One region of the Labrys sp. E2SS-1L genome, then DNA from elsewhere that is predicted to be linked to it. Evidence: riboswitches for the same ligand, from Rfam matches in the RefSeq annotation. Region 1 holds a riboswitch; each other region holds the start of a gene.
What was found. A riboswitch is a leader RNA that binds a small molecule or an ion and turns the genes downstream of it on or off. The one in region 1 is predicted to bind cobalamin.

Region 1 (7,666 bases):
GCGAGTTGAAGGCCGAGATCACCGTGGCGGCCGCGATGGTCACCGCGAACTGCTGGTAGAACAGGCCCGATATGCCCGGAATGAAGGCGGTCGGCACGAACACCGCGCACAGCACCAGGGCGATGGCGATGACGGCGCGGCCGACCTCGTCCATGGTGACATGGGCCGCCCGGTTGGGCGTCATGCCGTCATGAATGTTGCGCTCGACATTCTCCACCACCACGATGGCGTCATCGACCACGATGCCCACCGCCAGGATCAGCCCGAACAGAGTGAGCATGTTGAGCGAGAAGCCGAGCCCTGCCATCACCGCGAAGGTGCCGATGATGGAGACGGGAATGGCAATGATCGGAATGATCGCCGCGCGCCAGGATTGCAGGAAGACGAAGACGACGATCACCACCAGCACGATCGCTTCGAAGAAGGTCTCGTAGACGGCCTCGATCGAGGCGGAGACGAATTCGGTGGGATTGTAGACGATGGAATATTTCAGCCCCGGCGGAAAGGCCTTGGCCAGATCGTCCATCTTGGCCTTGACGCGATCGGCGGTCGCAAGCGCATTGCTGCCCGGACGCTGCAGCACGGCGATGCCCACCGTCGGCTGACTGTCGAGATAGAGGTTGGAGCTGTATTGCTTGGCGCCGACCTCGACGCGGGCGACGTCCCTCAGCTTGAGCAGGCGGCCATCCGGCGTCGACTTGATGATGACGTTCCGGAACTGCTCGGCGTCCTGGAAACGGCCCTGGGTGGTGACCGTGATCTCGCTGGTGGTGTTGTTGGGTGAGGGTTGGGCGCCGAGCGTGCCGCCGGAGACCTGCACGTTCTGCTCGCGCAGGGCCTGGACGACCTCACCGGCCGTCAGATCGAAACTGGCCAGGCGGTTCGGATCGAGCCAGACGCGCAGCGAGGGCTCGCGCAGGCCGAAGGCGAAGGTCGAGCCGACACCGTCGACACGGGCCAGGATGTCGTTGACGTTGAGAATGGCATAGTCGGAGATGCCATAGTCGTTCAGCGAATTATCCGGCGAATAGAGCGTGACGATCAGGAGGAAGTCGGAAGACGATTTGTTGACCGTGATGCCCAGAGCCCGCACTTCGGCCGGCAGCCGCGGCTCGGCCGAGGAGACGCGGTTCTGCACCTGCACCTGGGCGATGTCGAGATCGGTGCCGGTGGCGAAGGTGACGGTGATCTGCAGCGAGCCGTCATTGGTGGCCTGGGACGTCTGGTAGATCATCCCTTCCACGCCGTTGATCGACTGCTCCAGCGGCGCCGCCACCGTCTCGGCGATGGTCTGCGCGTTGGCGCCGGGATAGGTGGCGTTGATCACCACCGTCGGCGGGGCGATCTGCGGGAACTGCGCGATCGGCAGGCCGACATAGGAGACCAGCCCGATCACCACCGTGACGATCGAGACGACGGCGGCAAAGATCGGGCGGTCGACGAAGAAATGGCCGAATTTCATGGACTGCGCTCCCGATCAGGTCTGGTCGGGAACGAGCGTCTCAGGCACGTCCAGCTTGGTGGGTTGCGGCACGACCTCGCCACCCGGCCGGGCACGCATCTGGCCGTTGATCAGCACCTGGTCCTCGGGCTTGAGGCCGGACTTGATCACGCGGAACGAGCCGAATTTCGGCCCCAGTTCCACCGGGCGGATATTGGCGATCTTGTCGGCGCCGACCACGATGACATAGCGCCCCTGCGAGGACTGGCCCACCGCCACATCCGGCACGACCAGCGCCTCATAGGGCTCGCCGATGGTGATGCGGATGCGCCCGAACAGGCCGGGGGTCAGGAAGCCGTCGGCATTGGCGACCTTGGCGCGGGCCGTCACGGTTCCGGTCTGGGCGTCGACCTGCGGCGCGAGATAGTCGAGCGTACCCTGATGGGACAGTTTTCTTTCGTCCGATAGGCCAATCTCGGCCTTCAACGCGGGCTCGGTACCGCCGGCATCGATCTTGCGCTTGGAGGCCCGCTGATAGGCAAGGTAGCTCGCCTCGTCGAGGTCGAAGTAGAAATAGATCGGATCGACGGCGACGATCGACACCAGCGGCGAAGTACTGTTGGCCACCACCAGATTGCCGCGCGAGACGAGCTGGCGGGTGATCCTGCCCGAGATCGGGGCGGTGATGGTGGCGTAGCTGAGGTCGAGCTTGGCCGTTGCCAGCGCCGCGCTGGCCGAATCGATCGAGGCCGCCGCTTCCTGATAGGCCTGGAGGTTGGCCTGATAGGCGGCGTCGGTGACGTTGCCGGTCTTCTTCAGGGCCTCGGCGCGCGCCAGATTGGCCTTGGTGAGGTCGATTCGGGTCTGCGTGATCTTCACTTGGGCAGCCGCCTGGTCGACCGCGGCCTGGAACGGACGCGGATCGATCGCAAACAGCACGTCGCCTTCCTTGACGAGGGAACCTTCCACGAAGCTCGACTTGTCGAGATAGCCGGTGACGCGCGAAGTGATGTTCACCTGCGGCCAGGCCTGGAAACGGCCGGTGAACTCGACCGATTCGGTGATCTTGCGGCTGACCGGATTGGCTACCGTGACCGGCATGGCCGGCATTTGCTGGGCGAGCGCGGCACCCGTCCCCTCGAAGGCCGCCAATGCCAGCACGCCGGCGGCCAGCCGACCCATTCTGCGACGCAACCTCGACATGAACATCCTCGCAAGCAACGCGCCTCAGCCAAGCCGCCCGCATGGCTAATGGCCTTGTCGCGGGCACTGGAGCTGGCGTCTGGAAATTTTGCAGGATTTCCCAGCCTGCGCCGCCAGGGCAGGGTCGGAGATCCTGTTCAGCGCTCCACCGGCCGGAATCGCGGTCGAATCGCCGTGTGAGCCTTATAGTATGATAATTCTTAGCGCTTTGATCCAATCAAGATCGCCGCCCTGCAACCATGAGTTGGGACTTGATGCAAATCCGCAACAGGCCTGTCATTTCTCGCGCCTGCGCTTGACAGCCGCGTGGCTGCATTCCGGTCGGTGCGAACCGGACATGCTGGCCCTCCCCCCAAACGAGGCGAGGACCTCCCGCTGTCTTCTCAAACCAGTTGCGCCAGCGCCCGGCCGCACGAATATGCGGGGCGTCTTCCGCTCAGGGCGCCGTTCCCTCGCGCCCGATGCTCTCATAGCGGAAGCCGTGCCGCTTCATGTCTTCGAGCCGGTAGATGTTGCGCAGGTCCACGATCACCGGGTGCGTCAGCAGGTTCTTGACCCGCTCGAGGTCGAGCGCCCGGAACTCGTCCCATTCGGTGACGATCACCGCGACATCGGCACCGTCGAGGCAGTCATAGGCGCTGGAGCGATAGTCGACATCGCTCAGAACCTTGTGGGCCTCCTCCATTGCCTGGGGATCATAGGCACGGACCTTGGCTCCCTTGTCCTGCAAGGCGAGCACGATCGGGATCGAGGGGCTGTCGCGCATGTCGTCGGTGTTCGGCTTGAAGGCAAGGCCGAGCAGGGCCACCGTCTTGCCGGCGATATTGCCGTCGAGGGCCGCGATGACGCGGCGTGCCATCGCCGCCTTGCGGGCATCGTTGACCCCGACCACCGCCTCCACGATGCGCAGGGGCACGCCATGCTCCTGGCCGGTGCGCAGCAGTGCCAGCGTATCCTTGGGAAAGCACGAGCCGCCGAAGCCCGGCCCGGCATGCAGGAATTTGGAGCCGATGCGGTTGTCGAGGCCGATGCCGCGCGCCACCTCCTGCACGTTGGCACCGGCCTTCTCGCACAGGTCCGCGATTTCGTTGATGAAGGTGACCTTGGTCGCAAGGAAGGCGTTGGCGGCATATTTGATCAGTTCGGAGGTGCGCCGGGCCGTGAACAGCAGCGGCCCCTGGTTGAGATGGAGCGGGCGATAGACCTCGGCCATCACCTCCTTGGCCCGTTCGTCCTCGGTGCCGACCACGATGCGGTCGGGGCGCTTGAAATCCTCGATCGCCGCCCCTTCGCGCAGGAATTCGGGGTTCGACACCACGCGGACATCGGCGTCGGGCCGGACCTCGCGGATCAGCCGCTCGACCTCGTCCCCAGTGCCGACCGGCACGGTCGACTTGGTCACCACCACCGTGAAGCCCTCGACCGCCGCGGCGATCTCGCGTACCGCGCCATAGACATAGGACAGGTCCGCATGGCCGTCGCCACGGCGCGAGGGCGTGCCGACGGCCAGGAACACCACGGCTGCATCGCGCACGGCGGGGGCGAGCTCGGTGGTGAAGGACAGGCGCTTCTCGCGCACATTGCGCGCCACCAGATCCTCCAGGCCCGGCTCGTAGATCGGCATGCGGCCGGCCAGCAGGCCCTCGATCTTGGCCGGATCCTTGTCGACGCACGTGACGACATGGCCGAAATCGGCGAGGCACGCCCCCGTCACCAGGCCGACATAACCCGTACCGATCATTGCAACGCGCATGACATCAATCCTGTTTGGGCGACTAACCCGCCAGAGGCGTGTCTACAAAAGGCCCGGCGACATGCCAATGACGAAAAAGGAAAAGCAGCTCTGCTGGAAGGCCCAGCCGGAGCGCCTCTATGTCTCCAGCCGCAGCGACCAGCCGCGGGCAGAAGGCCTGAGATCGGCACTCGCCAGCGGAGCGGCCTCGATGCGCCAGAAGGAACGAGGCTCGCTGCCGAGGACATGAATGATCGCCGCGCGCAACACCGAGGCATGGGTGACGGCCAGCGTGAAGCCCTCGAACCGCCCGCCATCGAGCCAGGCGCCGACCCGCGCGATCAGGGCCGCAATGCTCTCTCCGCCATGCGGGCAGGCCTGCGGATCGGTCAGCCACGCTCCAAGCGCTTCGGGCTCGGCGGCGGCCACCGCCTCCAGGCCGAGCCCCGCCCAGCGGCCATGGTCGCATTCGCGCAGTGCCCCGTCGATCTCGGGTTCGAAGCCGAGGGTCTGCGCCGTCTGGCGGGCCCTGAGCGCCGGACTGCTCAGGATGCGGGTCGCCTTGGCAAAACGCCCCTGCAGGTCCCGGGCCGCCTGTGCCCCCCTTGCGTCGAGCGCCTCGTCGAGCGGAAACCCCGCCGCACGCAGTGTGGGCGTCGCGCCATGGCACAGCAGGGTCAGGCGTGGCGTCATGAAGGCATTTCCCCAAGATAAAGTCGCTTCCGGAATATTGACATATCCGTGACTTGGGCTCTTATGGAAGAGCTTTGCCAAGGGTGGGAAGCCGGTGGAATTCCGGCACGGTCGCGCCACTGTGAACGGCGGCGCTGCGGCGTCAATCCGGAAGTCAGACCTCTTCCAAGGCAGCATGACTCGTAACGGGACGCGTAATCCCAAGGAGCTTTTCATGACCACCGCAACTCTGGCACCCGTCGCCCAGCAGCCGATCGCCATCCCGGTCCGCGAGATCCTGCCCTGGGCGCTCTTCACCGTGCTCCTGGCCGTGCTCGCCATCTATTTCGTCGGCGCCGAACAGGGCGCGACCTCGCTGATTCCCGGCGTCTACATCCACGAATTCGTGCATGACGCTCGCCATCTGCTCGGCTTCCCCTGCCACTAGGGCGCTTGGACACACGACATGGTTAGATCGCTTTTGATCCGGGGGATGCTGATCGGCATCCTGGCCGGACTGTTTGCGTCTGGCTTCGCCTGGGTGTTCGGTGAACCCCAGGTCGACGCAGCCATCGCTTTCGAGGAAAGCCACGCATCCGAGCCGGCGCCCGCTCCGACAGCTGCGCCGGCTCCCGGCGCTGCGCAGACGACCGCAGCCCATGAACACGAGGAAGAGCCGGTCAGCCGGCCGGTCCAGGCCAGCTACGGGCTCGTCACAGGCATGGTCGCCTATGGCGCAGCGCTCGGCGGCATCTTCGCCCTGATCTTTGCCTTCGCGCAGGGCCGGATCGGCGGCCTCAGCCCGCGCGCAACCGCCGGATTGATCGCCGTCATCGGCTTCGCCGCCATCATGGTGGTGCCGCAGATCAAATATCCCGCCAATCCACCGGCCGTCGGCAATCCCGACACGATCGGCCTGCGCACCGCCTTCTATTTCGGCTTGATCCTGCTGTCCCTCGTGACGATGGCGGCGGCGCTGGGCACCGCGAACCGGCTCGCCGCCAGCCTCGGCCGCTGGAACGCCAACCTCGTGGGGGTGGCAGCCTATCTGGCGGTGATGGTGGTGGCCATGCATATCCTGCCGACGGTCAACGACATCCCGGCTGATTTTTCGGCCACGGTGTTGTGGAAGTTCCGTATCGCCTCACTCGGCATCCATGCCGTGCTGTGGGCAACGCTGGGGATCGCCTTCGGCATTGCAGCACAGAAACTGCTGCAGGCCCCCGCTCGCCGCTGAAAAGGGGCCGGCCAACCGCGTCAAACGTCGCATTTTTACAACACTGGCCCGATTTCAGGCCGGTTTTCAAAATTTATTTCATTTCGCACTTGCGAAATGAACCGATGAGGATCACTTTAGGGACGTGGCGGATGCGCCTTTGCGCTCCCCCACTGCCCTCCTTGGGCGTTTCCTCCCTAAGACTTGGGCCGCCATTTGGGCGGCCTCTTTCTTTTTCGGGTCAGCGGACCCCATATTTCAAATTCTGCAGCGGCATTTCGCCTCGATTAACCCCAGGGCAAAGCGTGCTCAGCTATGAACGCTTGGTTGCTCTCGCTTTCTGGTTCCAAGCCATTCCCATGGATTGGCTGAAGCGTTTTTGCGATTTGATGTGCTTCGTTCAAGTTACAAAACGCTCTTGCGTCCAAGCTCGCGCTTGCCCATTTGTGTTCACCCTCGCATAGTGTGTCATTATGGATCTGGACTCGCCCTTGTTTGATCGCATCCGGGTGCGCCCAAGGGCCGAAGAGGTCCAGCCGGCGAGCGTACGGCTATGCGAACATGCCGGTTGTCGGAACGCCGGCGAATTTCGCGCGCCCAAGGGGCGCAACCGCGAGGGCCAGTTCTGGCATTTCTGCCTGGAACATGTGCGCGACTACAACAAGACCTACAATTATTTCGCCGGCCTGCCGGACGACTCGGTGAGCGCCTATCAGCGCGATGCCGCCACCGGCCATCGCCCGACCTGGACGATGGGGGTCAATCCCTGGGCCAAGAAGCGCGGCGAAGGGCCGCAACCCGGCCCCGAGATCCATGACGGCTTCGGTTTCTTCGACGAGGATCACGGCTTCCGCCGCCCGCAAGGGACGCCCGAACCCGAGAGACGGCGGCTGAAATTGCTGGAGCGCAAGGCCCTCGACGCGCTCGATCTGCCGGAAACGGCCAGCGGCCCGGAAATCAAGGCGCGCTACAAGACGCTGGTCAAACGTCTCCATCCCGATGCCAATGGCGGGGATCGATCCAGCGAAGATAAATTGCGCGGGATCATCCAGGCCTATAATACGCTGCGTAGCGCCGGGCTCTGCTGAGCGCCCGCAACACCGGCGAGGCTTCCGGGCTTGGAGCGTGTCCAATCCGGGAAATCTCCGCCAGATCGTCGAGACGACGTCGAGCGTCCCATGCCCCGCCTGGCGAGACAGGGAAATTCGGCCAAGGCGTTTTGTGATTTGAATGACCAGCTTCAAGTCGCAAAGACGCGTCGAACCAGGGAGTTGGAGTAAAAGTGCGCTTTTACTCCAGGGCCGGCATCGTCCGGCCCGCTGGAACTGATTGTCGGCTGCGCCGCCCTGGCGCCAGCCAAGGAAGGCATAATGACTGACGCAACGACACCGGCCAATCTGCC
Region 2 (7,133 bases), 2.7 Mb from region 1:
GTCGAGTTTAATGCCGAAAACCCGTCATCTCGCCCACCGGCAGAGCGAGATGAGAGTTTTGAAGACTATTCGCTACGCGTGCGCCCCCTCGCCCCGTTCTTACGGGGAGAGGTAAGGTGAGGGGCAGCGCGCGCCCGACGACAAGGGAATGCAATTCCTGCCCAATGGCCTGCTCCTTGAATGCCCGCCATCAATCCCAGCTCAGCGCACCGCCGTTCTGATATTCGATGACGCGCGTCTCGAAGAAGTTCTTCTCCTTCTTCAGGTCCATCGCCTCGCTCATCCAGGGGAAGGGGTTCTCGACATCAGGAAATACCGGCATGAGGCCGAGCTGGGCGCAGCGCCTGTTGGCGATGAAACGCATATATTGTTCGCACGACACCGCGTTGAGGCCGAGAAAGCCGCGCGGCATGGTATCCCGGCCATAGGCGGCTTCCAGCTCGGCGGCCTCGCGGATCATCCGCTGCAGATCGGCCTGGAAGGTCAGCGTCCACAGATGCGGGTTCTCATGTCTGATCTGGTTGATCACGTCGATGCCGAAATTGAGATGGATGCTCTCGTCGCGCAGGATGTACTGATACTGCTCGGCGATCCCCACCATCTTGTTGCGCCGGCCGAGCGAGAGGATCTGGGCAAAGCCGGTATAGAACCACATGCCCTCGAAGATCACATAGAAGGCGACGAGGTCGCGCAGGAAGGCCTGGTCGGCATCCGGCGTGCCGGTCTTGAAATCGGGATCGTCGAGATGCTGGGTGTGCTTGAGGGCCCAGGCGGCCTTGTCGGTGATCGAGGGAACCTCGCGATACATGTTGAAGAGTTCGCCCTCGTCGAGCCCGAGGCTCTCGACGATGTATTGGAAGGTATGGGTGTGCACGGCCTCCTCGAAAGCCTGGCGCAGCAGATATTGCCGGCATTCGGGATTGGTGAGGTGGCGGTAGATCGCCAGCACGATATTGTTGGCGACCAGGCTCTCGGAGGCGGCGAAGAAACCGAGATTGCGCTTGAGCATGCGCCGCTCGTCCTCGGTCAGGCCGTCACGCGACTTCCACAGCGCGATGTCGGCCTGCATCGAGACCTCGGTCGGCATCCAGTGATTGTTGCAGCCGGCGAGATATTTCTCCCAGGCCCATTTGTATTTGAGCGGCAGGAGCTGGTTCACGTCGGCGCGGGCATTGATCATGCGCTTCTCGTCGACCGTGACGCGGCCGCCCTTGCGGTCGATGGCGCCAAGGCCGGTTGCATCCGCCATGCTCTGCGGCAGGGGAAGCTGGCTTGCGGGCGAAACGGGTTCGGACCAGTCGAGCATCGTCATCGTTTTCTTCTCATCGGAGACATTGTCCGGAAGTAACTGAAGCGGCACCTTTGTCATGCCCGGGCTTGACCCGGGCATCCAGGAACCGCACTTCGTCGTCCGGAGGAGGGAACTGGATTGCCGGGTCAAGCCCGGCAATGACAAAGGTCGAGCCAATTCGAGGCACTTATTGGCGGACGAACTCTTGGAGCGCATTCCACCCTGTTCTCGGCTCACTGGCACGCCTCGCAATCGGGATCGTGGATGGAGCAGGCCTTGCCCCAGGCTTCCGATGCAGCCAGGTCCGGCTGAGCCTCGATCAGGATCGGCGCGGCCGCCTGCGGCACCGTGGCGGAGACGGCATTGAGCTTGCCGTCGGTGCCCTTCAGCGTCGATTTCTCGACATGGGTGGCCGAGCGCGAGCGCAGGTAATAGGTCGTCTTCAGACCACGCTTCCAGGCCAGGCGGTAGAGCGTGTCGAGCTTCTTGCCGGAGGGGTTGGCGATGTAGAGGTTGAGCGACTGGGCCTGGTCGATCCATTTCTGCCGGCGCGCCGCGGCTTCGATCAGCCAGGCCGTGTCGATCTCGAAAGCGGTGGCATAGAGAGCCTTCAGATCCTCGGGGATGCGATCGATCTGTCCGAGCGAGCCATCGAAATATTTGAGATCGGAAATCATGACCTCGTCCCACAGGCCGCGCGTCTTGAGATCGCGGACCAGGGCCGAGGTCACCACCGTGAAATCCCCCGACATGTTCGATTTGACGAAGAGGTTCTGATAGGCCGGCTCGATCGATTGCGAGACGCCGCAGATGTTGGAGATCGTCGCCGTCGGCGCGATCGCCATGGTGTTGGAATTGCGCATGCCGACCGTCTTCACGCGCTGGCGCAACATGTCCCAGGCCAGGGTCGAGCTCACGTCGAAGCTGGCGCCCTCGCGCGCCTCGGCGAGCAGGCCGACCGAGTCGATCGGCAGAATGCCTTGCGACCACAGCGATCCCTCGAAGCTGGGATAGCGACCACGCTCGGCCGCCAGGTCTGTCGAGGCCGAGATGGCGTGGAAGGATACGGCTTCCATGCTCTCGTCGGCGAAGCGCACGGCGTCGTCGGAGGCGTAGGGCAGGCGCAAGGTCTGCAGCGCATCCTGGAAGCCCATGATGCCCAAGCCGACGGGCCGGTGCCTGAGGTTGGAGCGCCGTGCCTCGGGAATGGTGTAGAAATTGATGTCGATGACGTTGTCGAGCATGCGCATCGCCGTCGTCACCGTCGCCCTGAGCTTGTCGAACATCAGGCCGCTGGCATCGACATGGGCAGCAAGGTTCACCGAGCCGAGATTGCACACGGCCACCTCGTCATGGGAGGTGTTCAGCGTGATCTCGGTGCACAGGTTCGAGGAGTGCACCACGCCGACGTGACGCTGGGGCGAGCGGATATTGCAGGGATCCTTGAAGGTGATCCAGGGATGCCCGGTCTCGAACAGCATGGTCAGCATCTTGCGCCATAGATCCTGGGCACGGACCTGCCTGGAGACCTTCAGCTCGCCGCGCGCGGCGCGTGCCTCATGCGCCTCATAGGCGGCCTTGAAGGCGGGGCCGTAGAGATCGTGCAGATCCGGCGTTTCGTCCGGTGAGAACAGGGTCCAGGGGCCATCCTGCTCCACACGTTCCATGAACAGATCCGGCACCCAGTTGGCGGTGTTCATGTCGTGGGTGCGGCGGCGGTCGTCACCCGTGTTCTTGCGCAGATCGAGGAATTCCTCGATGTCGACATGCCAGGTCTCCAGATAGGCGCAGACCGCGCCCTTGCGCTTGCCGCCCTGGTTGACGGCGATGGCGGTATCGTTGGCGACCTTGAGGAAGGGCACCACGCCCTGGCTTTCGCCATTGGTGCCTTTGATATGGGCGCCGAGCCCACGCACATTGCTCCAGTCATTGCCGAGGCCACCGGAATATTTGGCGAGCAGCGCGTTGTCCTTCACCGCCTTGAAGATGCCTTCGAGGTCGTCGGACACGGTGGTCAGGAAGCAGGAGGAGAGCTGGGCGCGCAGCGTTCCGGAATTGAACAGGGTGGGCGTCGAGGCCATGAAGTCGAAGGAGGACAGAAGATCGTAAAACTCGATGGCGCGGGCTTCCCGGTCGATTTCGCGTAGGGCCAGGCCCATGGCCACGCGCATGAAGAAGGCCTGTGGCAGCTCGAAACGCGTGCCGCGCACATGCAGGAAATAGCGGTCATAGAGCGTCTGCAGGCCGAGATAATCGAACTGCAAGTCGCGCTCGGGCTTGAGGGAGGCTGCAAGGCGAGCGAGGTCGAAGCGACCGAGTTCCGGATCGAGCAGTTCGTTGGCGATGCCGACGCGGATATAGTCGTGGAAATATTCGGCGTAGCGGCTCGCCATCTCGGCCTGCGTCGCCTGTTCGGGACGGCCCGCGACGAAGGTGAGGGCTTCGCGGCGCAGCTTGTCGTTGAGCAGCCGGGCGCTGACCTTGGCATAATCGGGTTCGGTCTCGATCAGGGTGCGGGCGGCGAGAATCGGCGCCAGCGCCAGTTCGTCCTGGCTGATGCCGTCATAGAGGTTGCGCTGCGTCTCGTTCAGCACCGTCTCGGCATCGGTGTCGGCAAGGCCCGCGCAGGCTTCGCGCACCAGGGCGGCGAGGCGCGCGTGGTCGAGCGGCAGCAGCGTGCCCTCCGCCGTCTTCATGCGCAAAGCAGGGGTAGTGCCGGCCTGTGCCTCCGCCTTGGCGGCGCGCTCCAGGGCTCGTTCCTGGGCGTGCTGTTCGCGATAGAGCACATAGGCGCGCGCCACCTTGTGGTGCTCGCCGCGCATCAAGGCGAGCTCCACCCGGTCCTGGATTTCCTCGATATGGAAGGTACGGCCCGTGTCGGCACGGCGGGTCAGGCCGGCGACGATCTGGGCGGTGAGGTCGGCGACGATGTCATGTACCCGGCGCGAGGCGGCGGCCGAATGGCCCTCGACGGCGAGAAAGGCCTTGGTCACGGCCACCGTGATCTTCGAGGCATCGAAAGGCGTGACGCTGCCATTGCGGCGAATGACCTGGTAGCCGGGCTCCGAGGCCGGCTTCGCCCTGTCGGCGCCGGCAACCGGAAAAGGCGTCTTTGTGGTCGTGGCAGTTTCGAGATCAAGAGACATTCGGCAAACCCCAATATGTTGGAGGCTTGGGCCGAGGAGCGCATTCCGCGCCGACGCAGGATGATGCGCCGCGAGCAAGGCGATCCGTCGGGGCACCCCGCCCGAGGAAACGATACGCATCCACAGGCAGGTCTCCTGGCTCGCGGGTCGTTGCGGACTGCCTGCCTTCCCGGGGAGGGCGGGGTAAACCCACCTCTCGGCCAGTGGCCAATCGACAGCCGCTCTCCGCTTACAGTTGCGGGGGCAGCCCCGGCTTTGCCCTAAGGCCTACCGGATTCCCTCTTAGCGCCGGAGGCGAATCCGGCGACCTGTGAATACCGTATCTAGTATGCTTTGCTGTCTATGTGTCAATAGATGGTGTGTATCGCCCTTTTGTTCAATGGGGACAGAGGATGCCGGGGCACAAAATTCATGCCCCGGCATACTTTTTCAGGCGGATGTCGCCGCCCGCGCCGGAGTGGTCGCCTCACGAAGTTGACGGGCGGCAACAACCATGTTGACGAGGGCGGGGCGGACTTCGTCCCAGCCACGGGTTTTCAGGCCGCAATCGGGGTTGACCCAGAGCTGGTCGCCGGCGATCCGCTCCTGCGCCCTGGCGAGAAGGTCGCGCATTTCAGCCACGGTGGGGCAGCGGGGCGAGTGGATGTCGTAGACGCCGGGCCCGATCTCGTTGGGGTAGCGATAGGCTCGGAACGCATCGAGCAGCTCCATTCTGGACCGGGCAGTCTCGATCGAGATCACGTCCGCGTCCAGGCCGCCAATGGCATGGATGATGTCGTTGAATTCCGAATAGCACATATGGGTATGGATCTGCGTGGCATCGTCGACCCCCGAGGCGGCGAGACGGAAACAGGCGACGGCCCAGGCGAGATAGGCCTCCTTTTCGGCGTGCCGGAGCGGCAGGCCTTCGCGAATGGCCGGCTCGTCGATCTGGATGATGCGGATACCGGCCCGTTCCAGATCACCGACCTCGTCGCGCAAGGCGAGGGCGATCTGCCGGCAGACCTGCTCGCGCTCGAGGTCGTCCCGCACGAAGGACCATTGCAGCATGGTGACCGGTCCGGTCAGCATGCCCTTGACCGGGCGCTTGGTCAGGGATTGCGCAAAGCGTGCCCATTCCACCGTCATGGCCTGAGGACGTGAGACATCGCCATAGATGATTGGCGGGCGCACGCAGCGCGAGCCATAGCTCTGGACCCAGCCATGCTTGGTGAAGGCGTAGCCGGCCAGTTGCTCGCCGAAATACTGCACCATGTCGTTGCGTTCGAATTCGCCATGCACCAGCACGTCGAGGCCGATCTTCTCCTGCCAGGCGATTGCCTGCCTGGTCTCCTCGCGCAGGAAGTCGTAATAATCGGCATCGCCGATCAGGCCCTTGGCATGGTCGGCGCGCGCTTTGCGCACGGCGCCGGTCTGCGGGAAGGAGCCGATGGTCGTGGTGGGGAAGGGCGGCAGACCGAGCCACTCCTGGGCCCGGCGACGCAGCGGATAGGGATGTTGCCGCTCGCCCATGGCCGGTGTGAGCTCGGCCATTCGGGCGGCGACGCCAGTATCGTGTATACGGGCGGATACGCGGCGGGCCGCAGCTGCTGCGTCCGATTGGGCGAGCTCATCAGCGACGGCCCGCCGCCCGTCGACCAGGGCTGTCGACAAGGTTTTCAGCTCGCCGATCTTCTGGACGGCGAAGGCCAGCCAGCTGCGGAGTTCGGGATCGAACGCGCTCTCGGCCTCGATATCGTAGGGAACGTGGAGCAGGGAACAGCTCGGGGCGAGGACGACGCGGTGGGTGCCGAGGGCCGCGACCTCCGGCTCGATGCGATCCAGCAGGGCGGTCAGGTCGCTCCGCCAGACATTGCGCCCGTCGATCACGCCCAGCGACAGCACCTTGTCCGCCGGTGCCCGTTCGACCGCCTGTCGCAACTGCGCGGGCGCCCTGACGAGATCGAGATGCAGGCCTGCGCTGGGCAGGCCGAGTGCCAGTTCGAGATTGTCGCCGAGGCCGCCGAAATAGGTCGCGACCATGATCTTCAGATCGGAGACGGCGCCGGTGAGAACGTCATAGGCGTGGCGCAGCGCCTTTCGCGTCCTTTCGTCGAGATCGAGTACCAGGCAGGGCTCGTCGAACTGCACCCAGTCCGCGCCCTCAGCGGCAAGCCTGCGCAGGATCTCGGCATAGACGGGCAGGAGCCCTGGCAAAAGGGCGAGAGGATCGAGATCCGTATCCTTGCTCTTGCCGAGCAGCAGATAGGTCACCGGCCCGATCAGCACGGGATGGGTATGGAAGCCGAGCGCTGCGGCCTCCCTGAATTCGTCGATGGGCTTGGCCGAGGCCAGTTCGAAGGCCTGGCCGCGACGGAATTCGGGGACCATGTAGTGATAGTTGGTGTCGAACCATTTGGTCATCTCGAGGGCGGGGACACCGCCGCCATGGCCGCCGTGGCTGCAGCCCGCATGGTCGCGATCGTCATGGCCGCGATCGTTACGGCCCTGGCTGCCGCGCGCCATGGCGAAATAGGTCGAAAGCGGAACGGGGCCGCCTTGCCAGCCATAGTGGCGGGGAATGACGCCGGCCGTCGCACTCATGTCGAGAACCTGGTCGTAGAGCGAAAAGTCGTTGGAGGGGATATGGGTGACGCCGAGGAGGCTCTGCCGGGCCCAGTTGCTGGCGCGCAGCTGGGCTGCCGTCGAGAGCAGGG
Region 3 (7,133 bases), 2.2 Mb from region 1:
ATGCCGCTCATCCAGAACCAGGCCACCGCCAGCGAGCCGATCAGGAGCTTGCGGTCGGAGGCCACCAGTTGCACGAGCTGGTAGCTCGATCGGATGATGTTCCAGTCGATCTTGAGGTCGGGGGCCGCTTCGCCCGTGGGCGGGATCAGGCGGGCAAACCACCAGCAGGCCACGGCCACCGCCACCATGATGGCGGCCACGATCCAGCTGGGCAGATGGGGAGCGACGAAGCCGGCCCCGATGATGCCGATCAGGATTGACAGGAAGGTGCCTGCCTCGATCAGGCCGTTACCGGCGGGCAGTTCCTCCGGCGCCAGATGGTCCGGCAGGATGCCGTATTTCACCGGCGTGAACAGCGTGCCCATGATGCCGAGTGTGAGCATGCTGACCAGCAGAATCGGCATGGAGTGCAGGGCAAAGCCGACCGCAGCGATGGCGACGATGGCGATCTCGGCGAGCTTGATCTGCCGGGCGACCCGGGCCTTGTCGTAACGGTCGGCCAATTGCCCCGCCAGACCCGACAGCAGCAGGCCGGGCAGCACGATCAAGGCACCGGCGATCGAGACCATGCTGTCGCCGCCTTCCATCGCGGCCGTTTCGGCAATGCCGTAGACCGCAAGGATGGTCAGGGCCTGCTTGATGAAATTGTCGTTGAAGGCGCTGAAGAACTGGCTCCAGAACAGGGGCCAGAAGCGGCGGGCGGACATCAGCGATGCGAGCATCGGTGTGGTTCCTGGATGGGCGCGTACCGGGCGCGGGAGAATCGCATTTTAAGTTAGCGTTCGTTCACTAACTTAAAATGTATGGTAAACGGCGTCAAGGAGGGGAGAGCTGGCTCATGTCCGGCCTGTGCGCCGCCGCACAGTGGCGTGAACCAGCGGTACCGAGCCGTCATCCTAGCCCTCGCGCCTGACGACTTCCAGGAAGACTTCGCCATAGCGCTCCAGCTTTGCCTGGCCTACGCCAGGCAGGGCCAGAAATTCCGGCAGGCTGCCGGGGCGCTCGCTCGCCATGGCTCGCAAGGTGGTGTCGGCGAAGATCATGTAGGGCGGCACGCCCTGCTCGCGGGCGAGGCGGCTGCGCTCCGCCCGAAGGGCGGCAAACAAGGCGCCGTCGCGTTCCGACATCTCGATCTCGCCGCGCCGGGCGCGTCTGGTCTCGGTGCTCTTGCGGGGGCGGTCGCGACGGAAGACGATCTGCCGCTCGCCCTTGAACACGGCTCGCGCCTCCTCGGCCAGGATCAGGGCACCATGGGCCTCGTGGTTGACATTGACGAGGCCGGCCGCGGTGAGCTGGCGCAGCACCGATTGCCAGGTGCGCGCCTCGATGTCCTTGCCGGCCCCGAAGACGGGCTGGTTGTCATGGCCGAAGCGCTGGACCTTCTCCGTGACCTTGCCGGTGAGCACGTCGATGACATGGGCGGCACCGAACATCTGGCCGGTGCGGTAGATCGCGGCCATCGCCTTGACGGCGGCATCGGTGCCGTCCCAGCTCTCGACCGGCGACAGGCAGGTATCGCAATTGCCGCAGCGGCCGGGATGGGTCTCGCCGAAATGGGCGAGGATGGCCTTGCGCCGGCACTCGGCGGTTTCGCAGATGCCGAGCAAAGCGTTGAGCTTGCCGAGTTCGACCCGCTTGACCGTCTCCGGCGCATTGCCCTCCTGGATCATGCGGCGGCGCTGCACCACATCGGCCATGCCGTAGCTCATCCAGGCATCCGAGGGCAGGCCATCGCGGCCGGCGCGGCCCGTCTCCTGGTAATAGGCTTCCACCGAAGCAGGGATATCGAGATGGGCGACATAGCGCACGTCGGGCTTGTCGATGCCCATGCCGAAGGCGACCGTGGCGACCAGGCAGAGGCTTTCCTCCTCCAGGAAAGCGTCCTGGTTGGCGCTGCGAACAGCCGCTTCCAGGCCGGCATGATAGGGCAAGGCGCGGATACCCTGCTCGTTCAGCCATTGCGCCGTCTCCTCGACCTTGGCGCGCGACAGGCAGTAGACGATACCGCTATTGCCTTTGTGCCCGGCCAGGAAGGCCAGCAATTGCCGGCGGGCATTGTCGCGCTCGACGATGGCGTAGCTGATGTTGGGCCGGTCGAAGCTGGTGGCGAAGACCTCGGCCTGGTTGAGACCGAGCCGCTCGATGATGTCGGCACGGGTGACCGGATCGGCCGTGGCGGTGAGGGCGATGCGCGGCACGCCGGGGAAGGACGCGGCGAGGCCGCCTAGCTCGCGATATTCGGGCCGAAAGTCGTGGCCCCACTGGCTGACGCAATGGGCCTCGTCGATGGCGAAGAGCGCGATGTCGGCATCGGCGATCAGGGCCTGGAAACCTTGCGTCGCCACGCGCTCGGGCGCGACATAGAGGAGGTCGAGCTTGCCGTCCATCAGGGAACGACGGACCTTATAGGCCTCCTCGCGCGACAGGGAGGAGTTGAGCGCCGCCGCCCGCACGCCGGCCTGCTTGAGTGCCTCGACCTGGTCGCGCATCAGCGCGATCAGCGGCGAGACCACGATGCCGACGCCGCGCCGGCACAGAGCCGGGATCTGGTAGCACAGCGACTTGCCGGCTCCCGTCGGGAACAGCACCACCGCATCGCCCCCTCCGGTGACATGGCGCACCACCGCCTCCTGCTGGCCGCGAAAGGCGGCGTAGCCGAACACGCTATTGAGGATGGCGAGTGGATCTCGCGGAGAGGAGAGGGTCATGCCGGCAGGATGCACCTTGGTGCCTGATTCCATTGCAGGGTGAAGCGTGAGGCTTACCCGACAAGGGCCGTGATTCGAAAATTTCCCGCATGGATTTCCTCTGCTGGCAGACAAATCCGGTGGAATGATCACGGTCGAGAATGCCAGCAAGCCTCTGCCCACCTGCGTGGCGATTGCTGGGGTGACGATGGTGAGAGCTCGCTTGCGATTGCGATAGTTATGTTATAACGTTTCATATAAATCAAAATTCAATGAGGCCTCCCGGCAGCGACATGCTGCGGGGCATCCGCAACGGATCAAGGAATTCCGACATCATGCAGCCCGCGCCGCAGACACCCGTCACCGTCCTCACCGGCTATCTCGGGGCAGGCAAGACCACGCTTCTCAACCGTATCCTGACCGAGAGCCACGGCAGGAAATATGCGGTCATCGTCAATGAGTTCGGCGAAGTCGGCATCGACAATGACCTTGTCGTGGATACCGACGAGGAAATCTTCGAGATGAACAATGGCTGTATCTGCTGCACGGTGCGCGGCGACCTCATTCGCATCATCGAGGGCCTGATGCGTCGGCGCGACCGCTTCGATGCCATCCTGATCGAGACGACCGGGCTGGCCGATCCCGCACCGGTTGCCCAGACGTTCTTCGTCGATGACGATGTGCGCGCCAAGACCCAGCTCGACTCCATCGTCACCGTGGTCGACGCCCGGCATTTGCTCGGCGAGATCGAGACGGCGCATGAGGCGCAGGAGCAGCTTGCCTTCGCCGACACGATCCTCCTCAACAAGATCGATCTGGTCACGGCAGAGGAACTCGATCGGGTGGTGAAGCGGATCCGTCGCATCAATCCCACCGCCACTCTCCACGAGACCCGGCGTTGCGACATCGCGCTCGACAAGGTGCTCGGCCGCGGCGCGTTCGACCTCGACCGTATCCTCGAAGCCGAGCCTGATTTCCTCGAGGGTTTCCATGACCACGACCATGACGATCATGTCGGCAGCTTCGCTCTCGTGTCCCAGGAGCCGCTCGATCCCGGCAAATTCATGCCCTGGCTCAACATGATCGTGCAACAGTTCGGCACGGACATGCTGCGCCTGAAGGGCATCGTCGCCTTCGATGGCGATCCGCAGCGCTTCGTCGTGCAGGGCGTGCACATGCTGCTCGAAGGCGATCATCAGCGTGCCTGGAAGCCCGAGGAGGAGCGTCGAAGCCGCCTGGTCTTCATCGGGCGCAACCTGCCGAAGGACGTGATCGAACAGGGCTTCCTGGCTTGTCGGGCCTGACGCGGGAAGGCAGGGCACGGCATCAGGGGCCGTTCGCTTTGCATATTCGCTTGACCGCGGTCGTGACGCCCCGATAACTGTGCGGTGACGGTTCCCGTCGGATGCAAGTCCGTCGGGAGTAATAGGGAACACGGTTCGGCTTTCTAAAAGCCCATGCCGTGGCTGCCCCCGCAACTGTAGGCGGATTGCCAAGTATCCCCGTGGCGCGAAAGGCGCCATGCCACTGTGGGTCTCCCATGGGAAGGCAGATGCAAGGCCTTTATCCGCGAGCCAGGAAACCTGCCGTCATCTCGATCAATCCCATGTCACGGGCGGGGATGCCCGGAACAGGAGACAATGTGACGTTTCTTCCCGACGTTTCGGGCGCTTGCCCGCCTGTTCCCTCCGCTTCGCACGCTCACGTCCTTTGCCACAGCCTGGCCTGAGGAAACCTCACGGTATTCGGCTGATGCTGAAGACCGCTGCTTCCCTTATCGCGAAACGAGAGAACGTCATGATCCTTTCAACGAGCAAGGCCCGCTGGTCCAGCTTCGCCGTCATGCTTGCGGCCAGCTTTGGCTTGGCGCTGGGTATCGATCCGGCGGCTGCGCAGGCAACGAAATATCCCCTCAAGCTCACCAATTGCGGCCGCACCGTCACCTTCGAGCATGCGCCGCAGCGCACCGTTTCCGTCGGCCAGAGCAGCACGGAGGTTCTCTATCTCCTCGGCCTGGCCGACAAGGTCGTCGGCACGGCGGTGTGGTTCGGCCCTGTATTGCCCGGCTATGAAGCGGCCAATGCCAAAATTCCGCGTCTGGCCGACAATGATCCGAGCTTCGAAAGCGTGATCGCCAGGAAGCCGGATCTTGTGACGGCGCAGTTCCAATGGCATGTCGGGCCTAGCGGTATTGTCGGCAAGCCCGAGCAGTTCGAGGAACTTGGCATCCCGACCTATGTTTCGCCCGCCGATTGCGTCGGCAAGGACAATTCCAGCGGCGGCGACGGCACGCGCGGCACCCTCTTCACCATGGATCTGGTCTATCGGGAGATCACCGAGCTTGCCGAGATCTTCGACGTGCAGGAGCGCGGGGCGAAAGTCGTCGCCGAGCTGAAAGCGCGTGAGGAAGCCGCCCGCCTCAAGATCGCGGCCGGCGATGGCAAGGTCTCCGCCGCCTTCTGGTTCTCGAGCGCCAAGGTCGACGTCGATCCCTATATGGCCGGCAAGAACAGCGTGCCGGGCTATATCATGTCCGCGTTGGGTGTGCGGAACGTCGTGGAGAGCGAGGAGGAGTGGCCGAGCGTCGGCTGGGAGACCATCGCCAAGGCCGATCCGACCATCATCGTCGCCGGCCGGATGGATCGTCGCCGCTATCCGGCCGACGACATCGCCGTGAAGCTCAACTTTCTCAAGACCGATCCGGTGGCAAGCCTGATGCCGGCGGTCAAGCAGGGCCATGTCGTGGAGATGGACGTGCAGGCGATGCAGCCGAGCGTGCGCGTCGTCGAGGGCATCGAGATGCTCGCCGATGCCATCCAGCGTTTCGGCCTGAAGCGCTGAGATGAATCGCCCCGTCACACGATTGCTGGCGATCGGGATGCTGGCGCTGGCGGTGCTCGTGCTGGCCCTCTGGCTGGGCGCCGCCATTGGCGAGACGGCCATTCCGATGGACGTCGTCGCCAAGACGGCTGCCAACCGCCTGTGGGGCGCCGGCTATGGTCTGGATCGCATCGATGAAGGCATCGTGTGGAACTACCGGCTGAGCCGCGCGGTCGTCGCGGCCTGCTGCGGCGCGGCCCTGGCGTTGTCGGGCGTCGTGCTGCAGTCGCTGCTGCGCAACGTCCTGGCCGATCCCTATGTCCTCGGCATCTCGGCTGGGGCATCGACGGGAGCGGTCGGGGTCGTCATCCTCGGCCTCGGGGCAGGGGTCCTGAGCCTGCCCGCCGGCGCCTTTCTCGGTGCGCTGACGGCCTTCGGCTTCGTCGCCTTGCTGGCGATGCGCTCGGGCCGCGGCACCGGCGCGGTGATCCTGGCCGGGGTCGCCGGATCCCAGCTCTTCAATGCCCTGACCTCCTTCATCGTTACCAAGGCGGCCAATGCCGAACAGGCGCGCGGCATCATGTTCTGGTTGCTGGGCAATCTCTCGGGTGTACGCTGGCCCGACGTCTGGCTGGCGCTGCCGGTCACGGCTGTAGGGCTGCTGGTCTGCCTGTGGCATGCCCGCGCGCTCGATGCCTTCACCTTCGGCACGGAATCGGCGGCGTCCCTCGGCATCTCCGTCCGGCGCGCCTATGTCGTGCTCGTCGGTGTTGCGGCGATGATGACGGCCGTGATGGTCAGTATCGTCGGATCGATCGGCTTCGTCGGGCTGGTGATCCCCCATGCGGCGCGGATGGTTGTGGGCGTGCGCCATGGGCGCCTGCTGCCGGCCAGCGCCTTGATCGGCGCCGTCTTCATGATCATCGCCGACATTCTGTCCCGCATCATCATCCCCGGCCAGGTTCTGCCGATCGGCGTGATCACGGCTCTGGTCGGTGCGCCGGCTTTCGCTCTCATCCTCAGCCAAAGAAAGGCGACGGCATGAGCCTGTCGGCCCACGATCTGTCCTGGTCGGCTGGTGGGGTCTCGATCCTGCACGGAGTATCGCTGGAGGTCCGTCCGGGCGAGTTGCTCGGCATCATCGGCCCGAACGGTTCGGGCAAGACCAGCCTGATGTCCCTGCTGGCCGGCATTCGCCGTCCGCAGGGGGGGCAGGTGCTTCTCTCGGGCCAGCCGCTCCATGGCCTCGCCCGCCGCGAAGTCGCACGCCGCATCGCCCTGGTCGAACAGCAGGCCGAGACGGCCGAGCGCATTACCGCCCGCCAGGCCGTGGAGCTTGGGCGAACACCGCATCTGGGGGCCTTCACGCCCTGGTCGAACCAGGACGATGCTATCGTCGACCTCGCGCTCGAGGAGGTGGCGATGACCGCCCTTGCCGGTCGCCTGTGGCACACGCTCTCCGGTGGGGAACGCCAGCGCCTCCACATCGCTCGTGCCCTGGCGCAGCAGCCGGAGATCCTGCTTCTCGACGAGCCCACCAATCATCTCGATATCGGCCACCAGATCGGCCTTTTGCATCTGGTGCACCGTCAGAACCTCACCGTGGTGGCGGCCCTGCATGACCTC

Region 2: another riboswitch for cobalamin. It lies ahead of ACIGJE_RS14270 (ribonucleoside-diphosphate reductase subunit alpha); the one in region 1 lies ahead of ACIGJE_RS01745 (CbtB domain-containing protein).
Region 3: another riboswitch for cobalamin. It lies ahead of ACIGJE_RS12010 (ABC transporter substrate-binding protein); the one in region 1 lies ahead of ACIGJE_RS01745 (CbtB domain-containing protein).

What each region holds. Positions count from the first base shown of each region.
Region 1 covers NZ_CP172712.1:385,026-392,691, forward strand. The annotation lists gene ACIGJE_RS01725 (efflux RND transporter permease subunit) at 1-1,462, opposite strand, end outside; gene ACIGJE_RS01730 (efflux RND transporter periplasmic adaptor subunit) at 1,478-2,644, opposite strand; gene ACIGJE_RS01735 (UDP-glucose dehydrogenase family protein) at 3,081-4,397, opposite strand; gene ACIGJE_RS01740 (histidine phosphatase family protein) at 4,515-5,069, opposite strand; cobalamin riboswitch at 5,107-5,253, shown strand; gene ACIGJE_RS01745 (CbtB domain-containing protein) at 5,284-5,496, shown strand; gene ACIGJE_RS01750 (CbtA family protein) at 5,515-6,285, shown strand; gene ACIGJE_RS01755 (J domain-containing protein) at 6,756-7,352, shown strand; gene cobS (cobaltochelatase subunit CobS) at 7,635-7,666, shown strand, end outside.
Region 2 covers NZ_CP172712.1:3,091,589-3,098,721, forward strand. The annotation lists gene ACIGJE_RS14265 (ribonucleotide-diphosphate reductase subunit beta) at 191-1,306, opposite strand; gene ACIGJE_RS14270 (ribonucleoside-diphosphate reductase subunit alpha) at 1,525-4,437, opposite strand; cobalamin riboswitch at 4,546-4,764, opposite strand; gene metE (5-methyltetrahydropteroyltriglutamate--homocysteine S-methyltransferase) at 4,867-7,133, opposite strand, start outside.
Region 3 covers NZ_CP172712.1:2,601,973-2,609,105, forward strand. The annotation lists gene ACIGJE_RS11995 (acyl-[ACP]--phospholipid O-acyltransferase) at 1-722, opposite strand, end outside; gene recQ (DNA helicase RecQ) at 897-2,741, opposite strand; gene ACIGJE_RS12005 (CobW family GTP-binding protein) at 3,023-3,991, shown strand; cobalamin riboswitch at 4,063-4,292, shown strand; gene ACIGJE_RS12010 (ABC transporter substrate-binding protein) at 4,485-5,528, shown strand; gene ACIGJE_RS12015 (FecCD family ABC transporter permease) at 5,530-6,552, shown strand; gene ACIGJE_RS12020 (ABC transporter ATP-binding protein) at 6,549-7,133, shown strand, end outside.